DNA from 2 places in the Trinickia sp. NRRL B-1857 genome. Region 2 is predicted to be linked to the other one. Evidence: predicted binding sites of a transcription regulator. Region 2 holds the regulator's gene; the other holds the start of a gene.
The links. The regulator NrdR, encoded in region 2, represses ribonucleotide reductase genes. The targets are predictions, from matches to a motif close to CACNANATNTNGTG.
Positions count from the first base shown of each region.

Region 1: a site for NrdR is predicted at 1,819-1,832, ahead of AB1286_RS11155 (ribonucleoside triphosphate reductase). Genes of this name have one in related genera too.

Region 1 covers NZ_JBFLUK010000001.1:2,506,366-2,509,771, forward strand. The annotation lists gene AB1286_RS11140 (metal-sulfur cluster assembly factor) at 1-82, shown strand, start outside; gene AB1286_RS11145 (hypothetical protein) at 181-1,233, shown strand; partial or broken gene AB1286_RS11150 (DUF2249 domain-containing protein) at 1,338-1,580, shown strand; gene AB1286_RS11155 (ribonucleoside triphosphate reductase) at 1,849-3,406, shown strand, end outside.
Region 2 covers NZ_JBFLUK010000001.1:3,623,466-3,626,871, reverse strand. The annotation lists gene AB1286_RS16185 (PilW family protein) at 1-785, opposite strand, end outside; gene AB1286_RS16180 (hypothetical protein) at 782-1,207, opposite strand; gene AB1286_RS16175 (pilus assembly FimT family protein) at 1,204-1,707, opposite strand; gene nrdR (transcriptional regulator NrdR) at 1,987-2,466, opposite strand; gene glyA (serine hydroxymethyltransferase) at 2,473-3,406, opposite strand, start outside.

The DNA.
Region 1 (3,406 bases), 1.1 Mb from region 2:
CGATCTTGTTTGGGAGCCGCCTTGGGAGCCCGCGATGATGAGCGAAGCGGCGCGCGAGGCGCTCGGATGGAGCGACGATTGAACGATTCATCGCGTCCGGCTGCGCCCCCCCTTCGCGCGGGCGAACCTCGGCGCCATCGCGCCCTCGCGATTGCCCGCTTCGGGTTCGCGGCGGCGATCATGCTTGCGTTCGTCTGCGGTGTCTTTGCCGGTCTCGCGCGTTTCGGCGTATCCGTTCCGAATCACGCGCTCTCAAAAGCGGCTTGGCACGGCGTGCTGATGTTGCCGGTGTTTTTCGGGGCGGTGGTGAGCCTCGAACGCGCAGTCGCCCTGGGCGGCGGACTGCATTTGATGGCCCCGATAGCGGCTGCGCTAGGCGGGGCGCTGCTATTGGCGGGCGCACCGCCGGCTTTGACGCAGGCGCTTTTGCTCGGCGCGGCGACGGTCGCTTGCGCCAGCGCGCTCTCGCTGTTGCAACGCCAGAGCGCGTTGCATCTCTCGGTGCTTGCGCTCGGGGTGCTCGCTTGGTGGTTCGGCGATTTGATTTGGCTCGCCACCGGCTCCGTGCTCGAAGCGGTACCGAGCTGGGTCGCGTTTCTCGTGTTGACGATCGCCGCCGAACGGCTCGAGCTGACGAGGATGCGCCCCACGCCACGGCGCGCTCGAGCCGTTTTCGTCGCCGTGATTATTGTCATGCTCGCCGCGATCGTGACATCGCCGCCCTCGCCGGAGTTCGGACTACGCACGTTCTCCGCGTGTCTCGTCGCCCTCGCCGCTTGGCTTGCGCGTTACGACATCGCGCGCGTCACGCTCCGTCAGCGCGGCCTCACTCGGTTTATCGCCGTGTGCTTGCTTTCCGGCTATGCCTGGCTAGCGTTCAGCGGCGCGCTAGGGCTCGCCGGTGCTTGGCGCGACGTGCATCCTTGGCATGACGCCGCGTTGCACGCGCTTACGCTCGGCTTTGTGATGTCGATGGCGCTTGGACACGCACCGATCGTCTTGCCCGCACTCACGCGCATACGCGTCGCTTACCGCCCCTTCTTGTACGTACCGCTCATCGCGCTTCACGCCGCGCTCGCCGTGCGCGTGGCCGGCTCGCTCGTCCCTGCGTTCGCGCTTCGCCGCGCCGGTGCGCTCGGCAACGCCGCGGCGCTACTGCTGTTCGTCGTCGCGATGATCGCCGCAGCCTTGGTCGCTAAACGCGATCGCCGAACCGTTTCGCACAGGAGGTGACGCGCATCGTTCGTTGTTCCTATCGATTTTCAATCCAAGTACCGATGTTTGTCGGGCCGGCACAGACCGGCACCGTGCTTTTCCGTCATTGAAAGGAGTCCCACATGCCCCTCAGCAATCCCGATACGACCTATGTCCTCGATGCCCGCGGCATCGCCAAGCGTTTCCGCCATGCGGCCATCTTCGCCGCGCTCGAAACGCTCGATCACGGCGAGACGATGCGCTTCGTCAACGACCACGATCCGCTTCCGCTGCTGCATCAAATCGAGCACCGCTACGGCGACCAGGTCCGTATTCAATACGTCGAGCGCCAGCCCGAGCGCGTCGTGATCGACTTCGCCATTCAGCTCACGGCCGATCAAGACGCAGCCCCCGCGCAGTCCACGGGCTGCGGCGGCGGTGCGGGCGGCGGCTGCGGGTGCAGCGGCTAACGCAACGCCGGCTCGGCGAGCCAAGGCGCGAGGACAATCGGTCGCGTACGCGGCGCCCGCGCAGCTCGCCGAACTTAACGCAGGTCAAGCACATGCAATATTAGCGGTCGGCGACGTTGACCACACGATATGTGGTGCATACGATGCAAATCACCACAACATCTTGTGCCAACCAAGGAATCGTATGGACAGCCGACCGCCGCGCTCTCCCCTTCAACACGCGGACCGCCACGCGCAAACGGTCGCTCACGTCAAACCGCGTGTCGAGGTCGCTTCCGCCATCGACGAATACCTCGACCGACGCGATTGGCGCGTCAACGCGAACGCCAATCAGGGGTATTCGCTCGGCGGGCTCATCCTGAACATCTCGGGCAAGCTCGTAGCCAACTATTGGCTCAGTCACGTCTACCCGCCCGCGATCGGCCAAGCGCACCGCGACGCCGACCTGCACATCCACGATCTCGACATGCTCTCGGGCTATTGCGCCGGCTGGTCGCTACGTACGCTGTTGACCGAAGGTCTGAACGGCGTGCCCGGCAAAGTCGAGGCCGCGCCGCCGAAGCACATGTCGAGCGCGGTAGGGCAAATCGTCAATTTTCTCGGTACGCTGCAAAACGAATGGGCGGGCGCGCAAGCGTTCAGCTCGTTCGACACCTACATGGCGCCGTTCGTGCGCAAGGATGCGCTGACCTACGAGCAAGTTCGGCAATACATTCAGGAACTGATCTACAACCTGAACGTGCCGTCGCGCTGGGGGACGCAAACGCCGTTCACGAATCTGACCTTCGATTGGGTCTGCCCCGAGGATTTGCGCGAGCAAGTGCCCATCATCGGCGGGCAAGAAATGGATTTTTGCTACGGCGATCTGCAAGCCGAGATGGACATGATCAACCAGGCCTACATCGAGGTGATGCAGGCCGGCGATGCGAAAGGCCGCGTCTTCACGTTTCCCATTCCCACGTACAACATCACGTCCGATTTCGAATGGGACAGTCCCAATGCGACCCGTCTGTTCGAGATGACGGCGCGCTACGGGTTGCCGTATTTTCAGAATTTCATCAATTCCGAGCTCAAGCCGAACATGATCCGCTCGATGTGCTGCCGGTTGCAGCTCGATCTGCGCGAGTTGCTCAAACGCGGCAACGGCCTGTTCGGCTCGGCGGAGCAGACGGGTTCGATCGGCGTGGTGACGATCAATTGCGCGCGGCTCGGCTACCTTTACGCGGGCGACGAAGAGGCGCTGATGGCACGCGTCGACGCACTACTCGAGCTCGGTAAAGAGAGCCTCGAGATCAAGCGCCGCGTCATCCAGCACCATATCGACAACGGGCTCTTCCCGTACACGAAGCGCTACCTCGGCACGCTGCGCAATCACTTCTCGACGCTCGGCGTGAACGGCATCAACGAAATGATCCGCAACTTCACGGACGACGAGCACGATCTGACGACCGAATGGGGCCACGCGCTAGCGGTTCGACTGCTCGATCGCGTGCGCGCGCGCATGCTCGTTTTTCAGGAGGAGACGGGCCATATGTACAACCTCGAAGCCACGCCGGCCGAGGGCACGACGTACCGCTTCGCCAAGGAAGACCGCAAGCGCTACGCCGACATTCTGCAAGCCGGCACGCCCGAGATGCCGTACTACACGAATTCGTCGCAGTTGCCGGTGGGCTTCACCGACGATCCGTTCGAAGCGCTCGAGCACCAGGACGACTTGCAGCGTAAATACACGGGCGGAACGG
Region 2 (3,406 bases):
CCGTCGCAGCCGACGAACCCCCTGGCGCCCGCTACACGCCGGCCGCGCGCGACGACACATAGCTCGACCGCGACCACAGTGGACCATTGCATCGGCGCGAGGGCGAGGGCGACGGTGCCGGCCCGCACAGGCCCATCGGCCCCCGGCAGCCAATAGCCGATCTCGATTCGATCGATTCCTTCGACGACCGGTTGCGGCGGACGCGCGCCTCCGTTGCCGGCGCAATACAGTTCCGGCTCGCCGCGACGCGGCGGCTGCGCCACATAGAACTGATTGACGATCGTCGCGTGGTCCCCCTGTCGTGCCACCGCTTGTCCAAGACAATCGGTCGGCTCGCCCGACGCCCCGCGCCAGGTGGCCACCGCATCGTCGACGTAACGCACGACGATGCCGTCCGAGTTGGCGCGAACGCCGCTATCCGGCACGCAGCCCAATTCGTCGGGTGCGCTCCCGACGACAAGCCGCGCGGACCGACAACCGAATACGCCCGGCGTCACGCGCCCGCGCAGCGCGCTCTGGTCGGCAGGCGCATACCCGGCCATTTGGATTTGCTGTCCGAGAAGTAGCAGCGCGGTCGCTCCGGCCTCAACCATCCGCGCAGCGTCTACCGCGCGCTCGAACGATTCGCGCTGGCCTCGATAGAGCGTCAAAGCGCCGGCCAGTACGCTCAACCCGAGCGCAGCCGCGATCAGCCATTCCAGCAGCGCATGGCCCGCTTGCGCGCAGGACCCGCATCGCCTCGCTCCCGGCGAGTGTATCGAACGGCCGAGCGAGGCGCCGATCATTCGTCGCCCACGAACGGAAACGCGACGCAGCGCGTCGACGCTTGCTCCCCGCCCTTTGCGCAGGGACCGGCCGTGGGCAGCCGCTCCTGCGACGCGCCCTCCCGCCAATGCACGACGATCGCGCGGACATCGCGAGCCTCATCGATAATGTCCACCTGCCCTCCCTTCAGGGCCTGTGCTGCTTGCGCTCGGGAATACTCGAACAAAGTCGAAGACCCCTCGGGCAAGCGCATACCTTCGGCGATCGATGCGGTCAGCCACGTAGCATGGGCATACCGCATCTGCGCATCGACGTCACGCAAGGCGGCAAGTTGCGCCGCGGCGACGCCGAGCAGGGATACGGCGAGTAGCGACAACGCGACGAGCACCTCCAGCAACGATGCCCCGGTGCTGCCATGTGTATATCGACGAATCGCGTTCATGCGCCGCGCCGCCCGTCACAGCTTCCTCGCTCGAGTCGCGCTCGCCCACCGGCCGCGATGCGGATGCACCGGCGCAAGCCTTCGCCATCGTTTGGCGCGATGTTGCCGGCCGCCGCAAGTTCAAACTTGCGGAAGCCACCGATTACCTGACCCGCAGGCGGCGTGAATTCGACGTGGCCCGATCCGGCGGCAATGGACACGCCCGACACACGCGGGTAGACGCGTAGCGCTCGGCCCGAGCGCCCACGCTCCGAGACGACGGCCCAACCGCACGACCAACCTTGCGGTCCCCGCGCGCACGGATGTGCATTCGGCACGCAGCGAGCGGTAGCGTCGACGGGACACACCACGACGCGGCCGCCGTGGGCGATCGCCTCGCCCCGCGCTAACGTGAGGCTCGCGAGCAGCGCTCTAGCCGCACCGTCCACGCGATCGCGCGCCTGCCAAGCAGAGAACATCGGCGCGGCAACCATCGCGGACGCTGCCGCGAGTACCGTCACGACGAGAAGTTCGACAAACGAAAACCCGCCGCAGCGGATTGTTGAGCATGGCCACGTTAAGCGAAGTCCGCCCCCGCGTCCACGCCCGAATACGTCTTGCATCTTGCGTCGCTCCCGTCATCGGCACCATGCCAATCTAACGGGTCTCAAATCGACGCACCATCGTCCGTTCGGCCTAATGGCGCGCGAAAGCGCCTGCGGCCGACAATGGCGCATTCATCGTTCGCAACGGGAATATGAGCGTGTGGAGCGTGTGTGAAACGGACAACGGAAAACGGATCAGCGCTTGCGCGTGGGCTTGTCTTGCTTCGGCCGGCGAAACTCCTCGATCACATCCTCGAAATCGGATACGTCTTCGAAGCGCCGGTACACGGAAGCAAACCGCACGTAGGCGATCTTATCGAGCGCAAGCAACTCGTTCATCACAAGTTCGCCAAGCCGCTCGCTGCGAACCTCTCGCTCTCCGCTGCCGAGCAATTGGTATTCGATGCGGGCCACCGCCGCATCGATCGCCTCGGCGGAAACGGGACGCTTGCGCAATGCGAGCCGCATGCTCGCGGCAATTTTGCGGCGGTCGAACTCGCTGCGGCTGCCATCCTTCTTCACCACCGCCGGCAACGTCAGCTCAACCCGTTCGTACGTCGTAAAACGCTTGTCGCAGGCTGGGCAACGCCGGCGCCGCCGAATGGCGGCGCCGTCCTCGGATACGCGGGAGTCGACGACTTGCGTATCTTCGTGCCGGCAGAAGGGGCAGCGCATAGCCGATTAGCCGTAAACGGGGAACCGCTTCGTGAGCTCGCTCACCTGAGCACGCACACGCTCGATCGTAGCCGCGTCTTCCGGGTTCTCGAGCACGTCGGCAATCAGGTTGCCCACTTGCTCGGCTTCCTTCGGGCCGAAGCCGCGCGTCGTCATTGCAGGCGAGCCCAGACGAATACCGCTCGTCACGAACGGCTTTTCCGGATCGTTCGGGATCGCGTTCTTGTTGACGGTGATGTGCGCGGCGCCGAGCGCTGCCTCGGCGGCCTTGCCCGTGATCTTCTTCGCGCGCAGATCGACGAGCATCACGTGGCTTTCCGTGCGGCCCGACACGATACGCAAACCGCGCTTGACGAGCGTTTCGGCCAGCACGCGCGCGTTTTCCACGACCTGCTGCTGATACGTCTTGAATTCCGGCGAGGCCGCTTCCTTGAACGCCACCGCCTTGCCGGCGATCACGTGCATCAACGGGCCGCCTTGGATGCCCGGGAAGATGGCCGAATTGATCTGCTTTTCGTACTCGGCCTTCATCAGGATCACGCCGCCGCGCGGGCCGCGCAGGCTCTTGTGCGTGGTCGTCGTGACGAAATCCGCGTGCGGCACCGGGTTCGGGTACACGCCCGCTGCGATCAAGCCGGCATAGTGCGCCATGTCGACCATCAGATACGCACCGACCGACTTCGCGATCTTGGCCAGACGCTCGAAGTCGATCTTCAGCGCGAATGCGGAAGCGCCCGCGACGATCAGCTTCGGCTTGTGTTCTTGCGCCAGCTTCTCGGCGGCGTCGTAATCGATGTCTTCGGCCTCGTTCAGCCCGTAGCTGACCACGTTGAACCACTTGCCCGACATGTTCACGGGCGAGCCGTGCGTCAAGTGGCCGCCTTCGGCCAGGCTCATCCCCATGATCGTGTCGCCGGGCTTGAGCATCGCGAAGAACACG